3 regions of the Actinomadura sp. WAC 06369 genome follow, and region 3 is predicted to be linked to each of the others. Evidence: riboswitches for the same ligand, from Rfam matches in the RefSeq annotation. Region 3 holds a riboswitch; each other region holds the start of a gene.
The links. Region 3 has a riboswitch for cobalamin ahead of DMH08_RS05395 (putative cobaltochelatase). Riboswitches for the same ligand answer to the same signal wherever they lie in the genome.

Region 1: it holds a riboswitch for cobalamin, as region 3 does, so the genes downstream of both, DMH08_RS19750 (ribonucleoside-diphosphate reductase subunit alpha) here and DMH08_RS05395 (putative cobaltochelatase) in region 3, are expected to answer to the same signal.
Region 2: it holds a riboswitch for cobalamin, as region 3 does, so the genes downstream of both, DMH08_RS13755 (ABC transporter substrate-binding protein) here and DMH08_RS05395 (putative cobaltochelatase) in region 3, are expected to answer to the same signal.

What each region holds. Positions count from the first base shown of each region.
Region 1 is NZ_QHJN01000069.1:2,123-5,470, reverse strand. It holds gene DMH08_RS19750 (ribonucleoside-diphosphate reductase subunit alpha) at 1-2,226, opposite strand, end outside; cobalamin riboswitch at 2,320-2,546, opposite strand; gene DMH08_RS19745 (MFS transporter) at 2,640-3,287, shown strand.
Region 2 is NZ_QHJN01000040.1:36,223-39,570, forward strand. It holds gene DMH08_RS13745 (suppressor of fused domain protein) at 1-486, shown strand, start outside; gene DMH08_RS13750 (dihydrofolate reductase family protein) at 491-1,021, opposite strand; cobalamin riboswitch at 1,150-1,331, shown strand; gene DMH08_RS13755 (ABC transporter substrate-binding protein) at 1,369-2,388, shown strand; gene DMH08_RS13760 (FecCD family ABC transporter permease) at 2,385-3,348, shown strand, end outside.
Region 3 is NZ_QHJN01000012.1:29,795-33,142, forward strand. It holds gene DMH08_RS05390 (ATP-binding protein) at 369-944, shown strand; cobalamin riboswitch at 1,002-1,123, shown strand; gene DMH08_RS05395 (putative cobaltochelatase) at 1,181-3,211, shown strand; gene cobO (cob(I)yrinic acid a,c-diamide adenosyltransferase) at 3,263-3,348, shown strand, end outside.

The DNA.
Region 1 (3,348 bases), on a different contig from region 3:
GCCGGACGGCGCGACGGTCGTCTGCGCGATCCGGGTCGCGGGCCTGGACCGCAGGTAGTAGGTGGTCTTGAGGCCGCTGCGCCACGCGTACGCGTACATCGACGACAGCTTCCCGATCGTGGGGGTCTCCATGAACAGGTTCAGCGACTGCGACTGGTCGATGTAGGGGGTGCGGGCGGCGGCGAGGTCGATCAGGGCCTTCTGCGGCAGCTCCCACGCGGTGCGGTAGAGCGTCCGCATCTCCTCGGGCAGGTCCACGATGCCCTGGATCGAGCCGTTCGCCCGCTTGATCGCCTCCCGCACCTCGGACGTCCACAGCCCGAGCGACTTCAGGTCGTCGACGAGGTACGCGTTGAGCTGCAGGAACTCGCCGGACAGCGTCTCGCGCTTGAAGAGGTTCGACACCTGCGGCTCGATGCACTCGTAGCAGCCCGCGATCGACGCGATCGTCGCGGTGGGCGCGATCGCGACCAGCAGCGAGTTGCGCAGCCCCACCTCGGCGACGCGGGCGCGCAGCGCCGCCCAGTCGTCCGGACGGGACGGCGCCGCGTGCGCGAACGCGTCCGGGTGCAGCCAGCCGCGGGCCGTCCGGGTCTCCGCGTACGCCGGGAGCGGGCCGTGCGCCTCGGCGAGGTCGGCGGACGCCGCGTACGCGGCCAGCGCGATCTCCTCGGCGATCCGGGTGGACAGCGCGAGCGCCTCCGGGGAGTCGAACGGGAGGCGCAGCGTGAAGAAGACGTCGGCGAGGCCCATCACCCCGAGCCCGATCGGACGCCACGTCCGGTTCGCCGTCGCGGCCTCGGGCGTCGGGTAGAAGCCGCGGTCGATGGTGCGGTCGAGGAACCGGACGGCGGTGCGGACGGTCGCGCGGAGCCGCTCCCAGTCGACGCCCGCGGCGGTGACGTGCGCGGCGAGGTTCACCGACCCGAGGTTGCAGACGGCCGCCTCGCGGTCGCCCGTCACTTCCAGGATCTCGGTGCACAGGTTGGACAGGTGGACGGTCCGGCCCGGCTCGGCGGTCTGGTTGCAGGCGCGGTTCGCGGCGTCCTTGAACGTCATCCACCCGTTGCCGGTCTGCGCGAGCGTCCGCATCATCCGCCCGTACAGGCGGCGGGCCGGGACCTGCCGGACGTACCCGCCCGCGGCCTCGGCGGCCCGGTACGCGGCGTCGAACTCCTCGCCCCACAGGTCCGTGAGGTGCGGGACCTCCTTCGGGTCGAACAGCGACCACACCCCGTCGGCCTCGACGCGGCGCATGAACTCGTCCGGGACCCAGTTCGCGAGGTTCAGGTTGTGGGTGCGGCGCGCGTCCTCGCCGGTGTTGTCGCGCAGCTCCAGGAACTCCTCGACGTCCGCGTGCCACGGCTCCAGGTAGACGCAGGCCGCGCCCTTGCGGCGGCCGCCCTGGTTGACGGCGGCGACCGACGCGTCGAGCGTGCGCAGCCACGGGACGATCCCGTTCGAGTGGCCGTTCGTCCCCCGGATCAGCGAGCCCCGCGACCGGACCCGCGTCCACGAGATCCCGATGCCGCCCGCGTACTTGCTGAGCGCCGCGACCTGCCCGTACCGCTCGTAGATCGACTCCAGCTCGTCCCGGGGCGAGTCGAGCAGGAAGCAGGACGAGAGCTGGGGGCGGCGCGCGGCGGAGTTGAACAGCGTCGGGGAGCTGGGCAGGTACGCCAGGGCGCTGAGCAGCCCGTACAGCTCGGCGGCCTCGGCGACCGTGTCGGCGAGGCCGCACGCGACGCGGAGGAAGAAGTGCTGCGGGCGCTCCAGGACGAGCCGGGTGCTCGGGTGGCGCAGCAGGTACCGGTCGTAGACGGTGCGCAGGCCGAAGTACTCGAACCGGTCGTCGGCCGCGTCGTCGACGAGCGCGTCCAGCTCGGCGGCGTGCTCGGCGACGAACGCGGCGGGCTCGTCGCCGAGCAGCCCGGCGGCGTGCGCGGCGGAGACGGACCGGGAGAAGGTCTGCGCTCCCCCGGCCGCGGCCTCCTCGGCGATCTTCGCGGCGAGCAGCCGCGCGGCGGCCTTCCCGTAGCCGGGGTCGGCCGCGACGAGCGCGGCGGCCTCGCCGATCGCGAGGTCCCGCAGGGCGGCGGCGTCCAGCCCGTCCGCCGACCGGACGGCCGCGAGGACGCGCCCGGGGTCGGCCCCCGGCACCCCGGCGCAGGCCCGCTCGACCTCGGCGGCGATGCCCGCCGCCGGGCGCGCGAGTTGCTGTGTCACGTGCTCTCTCCCCTCGTGAGACGGCCTCACGAGGGCACGCGAACGGGCACGGCGGCACGCCGCGGGCCCGTCCGGCGGCCTGCCCGCGAGGCCCGGACGAAACGCGCGCTGGCAGGTCTTCGGACTCGCGGGCACCGCGCCTCCCGGAGGAGGGCGCGACCTACTGGCCGTCGCTTCCCGGACCGCGGCGCGGTCCAGTGCTTCGTGACGGCGGTCGTTCCAGCTCACCGCTGCGGGGCAGTCCCGGATTCGCACCGGGTTCCCTCTTGCGACGCCCCCGCCGCGGACGGCGGGGGCGAACCAGCACGGGACTCGAACCCTACATCTAGTTTGACCTTGATGTGCAACCCCAAGATGTTGGGCGTGTCGGTGAGGGCGGGGGTGGGTTCACGATCGCCGGAAGGAGTGAGACGATGGGTCCCGTCATGCTCCCGCGCCCACCGCACCCGCTGTTCCGCGCCGCCCGCGCGGTCGTCTTCGCGACCGTGTGCGTGACGCTGGCGACGGCCGGGCACGCGCTCGCCGCGCGGGAAGCGGTACCCGGCTGGGCGGTCGTGACCGGGTTCGGCGCCGTCCTCGCCGTCACGCTGCTGCTGGCCGGGCACGAGCGGTCGCTCCCGACGATCACGGGCGGGCTCCTCGGCGGCCAGTTCGCACTGCACGCGCTGTTCACGAAGGCGACCGTCGCGGCGACGGCGGGCGCCGCCGCCGGGCACGCCGGACACACCGGGCACGCCGTGCCGACCGCGGCGGACCCCGCCTGGCCCGTCCTCTCCGGCGGCTGCGGCATGACGCTCGCGCACGCGGCGGCCGCGCTGCTGGCCGCCTGCTGGCTGTGGCGCGGGGAACGCGCCGCGTGGACGCTGGCCCGGCGGATCGCCGCGGCCGCCGACCGTCCGATCCGGCTGCTCCTCGCGCTGCTCACCGCCCGGCCGCCCGCGCCCGCCCCGCGCGTCCCCGCCGCCGCGCCGCCGGTCGTCCCGGCCGTCGGCCGCGCGCTCCGGCACCAGGTCGTCCGGCGGGGACCGCCCGTCCGTTCGAGGGCGCTCGCCCCCCGCTGAGGCGGGACGGGGCGGGCGCCGGACGCACCGGACGCCGACCGGCGATCCGGTCCCGACGCTT
Region 2 (3,348 bases), on a different contig from region 3:
CTCGGCTTCAACCGCGGGTTCGCGATCGGCTACCACCGGCACCCCGAGTTCGAGATGGTGTCGGCCGCGACCACCGGGGTCCGCTTCCAGGACCTGGAGTTCGAACTGCCCGAGGAGATCGTCTGCTCGGCGCGTCCGGGACAGGAGTCGGAGGCGGGCTACCTGGCGCACGTCGCCGCCTCGAACGCGGTGAAGAGCGGCCGGGGGCACGGCTACGGAGGCGGGTACCGCAACGCGGAGCCGCTGATCCCCGACACCCGGATCTCCGCCTTCGCCCACTTCCTGCACCCGCTCCTGCCGAAGGAGTTCGCCTACTTCCGCAACGCCGCCGGTGAGGCCGCGCTCCGGTTCGTGACGGTGGTGCCGATGACCGACGCCGAGTTCCTGTTCGTCCGCGACGAGGAGGAGGGCTTCTCCGGCCTGATGGAGGTGTGGCGGCTGAACGGCACCGACATCCTCGACCTCTACCGGAAGTCGGCCGTCTGAGGCGTCACGGGTACACGACGCGGTACCAGTGCGCGGACTCGTCCTTGAGGGGTTCCAGCCGGACGCGCGTGCCACCGGGGCTGTCGAACAGGCGCACGCCGTCCCCGAGGAGGACGGGGGCGATGAAGACGAGCACCTCGTCGAGGATTCCGGCCTCGACGCACTGCCGGGCGACGTTCGCGCCGAGGACGTTGACGTAGCGGTCGCCGGCGGCGGCGCGGGCCTCGGCGACGGCGGTGCGCAGGTCGCCGGCGAAGACGACCCCCGGGACGGGCTCCGCCGGGGGCCGGTGCGTCAGGACGACCATCGGCCCGTCGTACCGCCCGCCGAACGCCCCCTCCTTGTCGGTGCCCTCGTTCGGGTCGCCGCCGCCGTAGGTGCCGTTCCCGGCGAGGATGGCGCCGATCCGGTCGACGAGCCCCTCGGCCGCCGGGTCGGGGGCGGCCAGGTGCTCGGTCAGCCAGGACATGTCCCCGCCCGGTGCCGCGATGAAGCCGTCGAGCGACATCGTCGCCGAGTACAGGAGCTTTGCCACGGTTCTTCCTTTCGTGATGGTCGAAGGGGTCGACCGGGCGGGGGCCCGGAACTCATCGGCCGGCCCCCGGAACGGGCCGCGCGGGTCGCGTCATTCATCTTGTGTGCCGCAGAGGCGTGGGATGCCCGCTGTGCCACAATGGCCCGCGTAGGCGACGGCGGAACGAGGAAGTCCGGTGCGAATCCGGCGCGGTCCCGCCACTGTGATCGGCGAGCGGACCCCGAACACGCCACCGCCCCTCCCGGGGCGGGAAGGCCGGGGCGAGCGACGACCCGAGAGCCAGGAGACTCACGCGGTCGCCTCCTCACGGTAACTGGGGCGGATCTCCCCAGAGAGGAGAGGCTGGCATGGCCGTTGGAATCCCGGTGGTCCGGGACCGCGGCGGACGGCGGGCGCGCTCGGCGCTCGGGTCCGCCCTCGCACTCGTGCTCCTGCTGTCGGGCTGCGGCGCGTCCGGCCGCGCCGCGGACGGACGGGACGGCGCCGCGCCGCCCGGCTTCCCGGTGACGGTCGAGAACTGCGGCGTCACGACCACCTACGAGCGGCCCCCGCGCCGCGCGGTGTCGCTGAACCAGCACGCGACCGAGGTGATGCTCGCGCTCGGCCTCGAACGGTCGATGGTCGGGACCGCGTTCCCGGACGACGCCGTCCTGCCGGAGTTCGAGCGGGCCTACGGCGGGATCGAGGTGCTGGCCGACGAGTACCCGTCGTTCGAGGTGCTGCTGGCCGCCGAACCCGACTTCGTGTACGGCGGCTGGGCCAGCGCGTTCGCCGAGCAGGACGGGCGGAGCCGCGCGGCCCTCCGCGAGGCCGGCATCGACACGCACCTCAACATCGAGGAGTGCCCCGGCGGCCCGGTGACGATGGCGACGGTCGAGGAGGAGGTCCGCACCGTCGCGAAGATCTTCGGGGTGTCCGCGCGCGCCGAGGAGCGGATCGCGTCCATGCGCGCCGTCCTGGAGCGGACCGCCGCCGCCCTCGCGGGCGCCGACCCGCTGACGGTCGCCGTGTACGACAGCGGCGACCGGACCGTGTTCACCTCGGGCGGCGCCGGGATCGGCAGCGAGATCATCCGGCTCGCGGGCGGCACCAACCTGTTCGCCGACCTCGACGACGCGTACGGGGACGTCTCGTTCGAGCAGTTCGCCGAACGCGCGCCCGAGGTCGTCCTCATCTACGACTACGGCGACCGGCCCGTCGAGGACAAGAAGAAGTTCCTGCTGGAGCACCCGGCGCTGCGGGACGTGCCCGCGATCCGCGACGAGCGGTTCGCGGTGCTGCCGCTGTCGTCGACGGTCACCGGCGTGCGGGCGGCGGGCGCGGTGGAGGCGCTCGCCCGCCAGCTGCACCCGGACCGCTTCGCGTGACCGCGACCGCAGGACGGGTCGCGCTCCCCCGCGTGCGCGCCCCGTACCCGCTCGTCCTGGTCCTGCTCGGGGCGCTGCTGCTCGGGACCGCGACGGCCGCGATCGCCGTCGGGTCCGTCGGCATCCCGCCCGACCAGGTGTGGGGCATCCTGCTGCACCGGCTGCACCTCGCACCGGCCGCGGACTGGACGCCCGCCCGCGAGACGATCGTGCTCGACGTGCGGCTCCCGCGCGTCCTGCTGTGCGGGGTCGTCGGCGCGGGCCTGTCGGTGTGCGGCATGGCGCTGCAGGCGATCGTCCGGAACCCGCTCGCCGATCCGATGCTGCTCGGGGTGTCGTCCGGCGCGTCGGTCGGGGCGGTGCTGGTCGTGGTGTTCCACGTGTCGTGGTTCGGGATGTTCTCGCTGCCGCTGGCCGCGTTCGGCGGCGCCCTCCTCGCGCTCGTCCTGGTGTACGCGCTCGCCCGCTCGGGCGGCCGGATGACGACGGTGCGGCTCGTCCTCGCGGGCGTCGCGACGGCGGAGGTGCTGTCGGCGGTCGCGAGCTACCTGGTCATCACCTCGGACGACCCGCACGGCGCGGAGTCGGCGCTGCGCTGGATGCTCGGCGGCCTCGGCGGCACCACCTGGGCGGTGCTGTGGATCCCGGCGGCGGCGGTCCTGGCCGGGACCGCGGTCCTGCTCGGGCTGTCCCGCCCGCTGAACCTGCTGCTGGCCGGGGAGGAGGCCGCGACGGCGCTCGGGATGGACGTGCACCGCTTCCGCGCCGCGCTGTTCGTGCTGGTCGCGCTGATGACCGGGACGATCGTCGCGGTGAGCGGCGCCATCGGGTTCGTCGGGCTGATCATGCCGCACGCCGTGCGGCTGCTGGTCGGCGCCGACCACCGCCGCGCGCTCCCGGTCGTCGCGCTGCTCGGCGCGTCCTTCCTGACCGCCGCGGACCTCGCCGCGCGGACCCTGA
Region 3 (3,348 bases):
CCGTCCTGCACGGAACGTAGCCAACCAGGTCACCTCCAATGCCGTCGGCTCGGTCTGGTAACGGCGCGCCCCCGGCCTCGCGGCCGACGGCGCTCGCCCTCGGGCGGGAACCCGTTACGGGAGTGGAGTCTCCTCACTCGGCGGGTGCGCCACAACGAGATTGCCGCATCCCGGTGCGAAGGCAGGTCGATTTCCCGAAGGCAGTTGCAAAGGTGAGAATCTCACGTAACGCTGGGATCCGTGACTGCTCGGGGACCGAAAGTGACGAGCGAGCCCGCCGCGCACCCCGGGACGTAGTTGCGGGAGGACCCGTGAAGACCTCGTCAGCCCACGTTACGGACGTCCGGACCGCCCACGCGGACGTGCCCGTGAAGGCCGAAACCCGTCTCGCGCCCGGACCGGCCCCGGGCGCGGCGCCGCGATCCGCGCCCCCGCCGGATCCCGCGCACGCCGCGCAGAGCATGGCGGACGCGATGGCCGACGAGCCCGGCGCCCCCGCCGGCACCCGTCCCGGCTGGGTGTGGGCGCTGCCCGGCGGCCCCGGCTGCGCCGGGCACGCGCGCCGCGTGCTGCGCGACGCGCTCGCCGCGCTCGGCGTCCCCCGCGACGTGATCGGCGACGCGCAGCTGATGGTCAGCGAGCTCGCCACCAACGCCCACCAGCACGCCGGCGACCACGGCCCGCACGAGCTGTGGCTGTACTTCGGCGACGACGGGACGGGCGGGGAGGGCGCGGGCGAGGTGCGCTGCGCGGTGTTCGACGCGCTCGCGGACGCCGCGCTGCCGGGCTACTCGTGGACGTCCGGCGACTGCGGCCGCGGTCTCGGGATCGTGCGCGAGCTGTCGGGCGGCCGGTGGGGGGCGCGCCGCACCCGGTCCCGGCTCGGGCCGTCGGTGCGGGGCAAGGCGGTGTGGTTCGCGATCCCGCAGGCGTCGCCGTCCTGAGCGGGGCCGTTCCCCGCGCGGCGCACCGGTGTGCGATCCTTGCGGGCGACGGACGCGGAGGAACCCGGTGCGAATCCGGGGCTGTCCCGCAACTGTGACCAGGGGAGTTCCCTCTCGACAGGGCCACGGCGCATGCCGGAAGGCCGAGGGGGAGCGGTGATCCGGGAGCCAGGAGACTCCGGCCGTCGGACAGTACCGCCATCGGGCGTGGACACCCGAGGAAGGACGAATCCGCGATGCCCCCTGCCGCGCCGGCCCCCGGCTACCCGTTCTCCGCCGTCGTCGGGATGGACGACCTCAAGCTCGCGCTCCTGATCAACGCCGTGTCGCCCGGTGTCGGCGGCGTCCTCGTGCGGGGGGAGAAGGGCACCGCCAAGTCGACGGTCGTCCGGGCGCTGGCCGCCCTGCTCCCGCCGGTGCGGACCGTCCCCGGGTGCCGCTTCTCCTGCGACCCGGACGCCCCCGACCCGGGCTGCCCGGACGGCCCCCACGGCGCGGGGGCCGGTGAGCGGGCCGCCCGGCTGGTGGAGCTGCCGGTGGGCGCGTCCGAGGACCGCCTCACCGGGTCCCTCGACATCGAGCGGGCGCTGACCGAGGGCGTCACGGCGTTCGAGCCGGGCCTGCTCGCCGCCGCGCACCGCGGCGTGCTGTACGTCGACGAGGTCAACCTGCTGCACGACCATCTGGTCGACCTGCTGCTGGACGCCGCCGCGATGGGCGAGTCGCACGTCGAGCGGGAGGGCGTGTCGGTGCGGCACGCCGCGCGCTTCCTGCTGGTCGGCACGATGAACCCCGAGGAGGGGGAGCTGCGGCCGCAACTGCTGGACCGGTTCGGCCTCACCGTCGAGGTGGCCGCCACCCGCGACCCGGCCGAACGGGCCGAGGTCGTCCGGCGGCGGCTCCGGTTCGAGGACGATCCGGCCGGGTTCGCGGCCGGGTGGGCGGCGGCCGAGGCCGCTCTCGCGGCCCGGATCGCGGCCGCGCGGGAGCGGCTGCCGCGGGTCGAGCTGACCGACGCGGCGCTCCGCCGGATCACCGCCGTCTGCGCGTCCTTCGAGGTCGACGGGCTGCGCGCCGACCTGGTGACCGCGCGGGCCGCGATCGCGCTCGCCGCCTGGCACGGCCGTCCGGCGGTCACCGCCGACGACGTGCGGACCGCCGCGCGGCTCGCGCTGCCGCACCGCCGCCGCCGCGACCCGTTCGACGCGCCCGGCCTGGACGCCGACAAGCTGGACGCGGTCCTCGACGAGCACGCCGATGCCGACCCTCCCGAGGTCCCCGAGGGGCCCGACCGCCCGGATGGTCCGGATGGCCGGGATGGCTCCGACGGTCCCGACGGACCGGACGACGACGGCCCCGGCGGTCCGGACGACGACGGGTCCGGTGGCGGGGTGCGGCCGGACGTGCGGGGAGACGACGCGAACGGCTCCGCGCCGCCTGAGCCGTCCGGTGGGGAGGGGAGCGGCGAGAGCGAACCCGCGCCGGCGGACGCCGCCTACAAACCGCGCCTGTTCACCGTTCCCGGTGTCGGTGCGGGCGCGCCGGGGCGGCGTTCCAAGGCGCGCAGCCCGTACGGACGGGTGTCGGGTGCGCGTCCGGGCGCGCGCGGGCTGCACTTGACCGCGACGCTCCGCGCTGCCGCCCCGCACCAGAGCGCGCGCGGGCGGAGCGGCACGGGCCTGATCGTCCGGTCGGGGGATTTGCGCGAGGCCGTCCGGGACGGGCGCGAAGGCAACCTCGTCCTGTTCGTGGTGGACGCGAGCGGGTCGATGGCCGCGCGCGCCCGGATGCGCGCGGTGAAGGGCGCGGTCCTGAGCCTGCTGTTGGACGCCTACCAGCGCCGCGACAAGGTCGGGCTGATCACGTTCCGGGGCTCGGCGGCCGAGGTGGCGCTGCCGCCGACCTCGTCGGTGGAGGCGGGGGCGCGCCGCCTGGAACGGCTGCCCACGGGCGGCCGGACGCCGCTGTCGGCCGGGCTGCTGCGCGCGGCGGACGTCCTGCGGGTGGAGCGGCTCCGGGACCCGGCGCGCCGTCCGCTCCTGGTCGTGGTGACCGACGGGCGCGCGACGCACGGTCCCGATCCGGCGGCCGCGGCGGCGCGGCTGGCGGGTGTCGCGGCGGTGGTCGTCGACTGCGAGTCCGGCCCGGTGCGGCTGGGGCTGGCCGGGGCGCTCGGCGCGCGGCTCGCCGCCGAGGTCGTCCGGCTGGACGACCTGGCCGCCGACTCGCTCGCGGGCGTGGTCCGGGCCTCCCGCCGTGCCGCCTGACCCCTGCCGGGGCGGGCGCGCGGAGTTCTGACGACGTGGAAGGGATCGAGGATGCCGCAGGGGAAGCCGGAGTACGTGCCGGAGGACGGGCTCACGACGCGGCAGCGGCGCAACCGGCCGCTGGTGATGGTGCATAC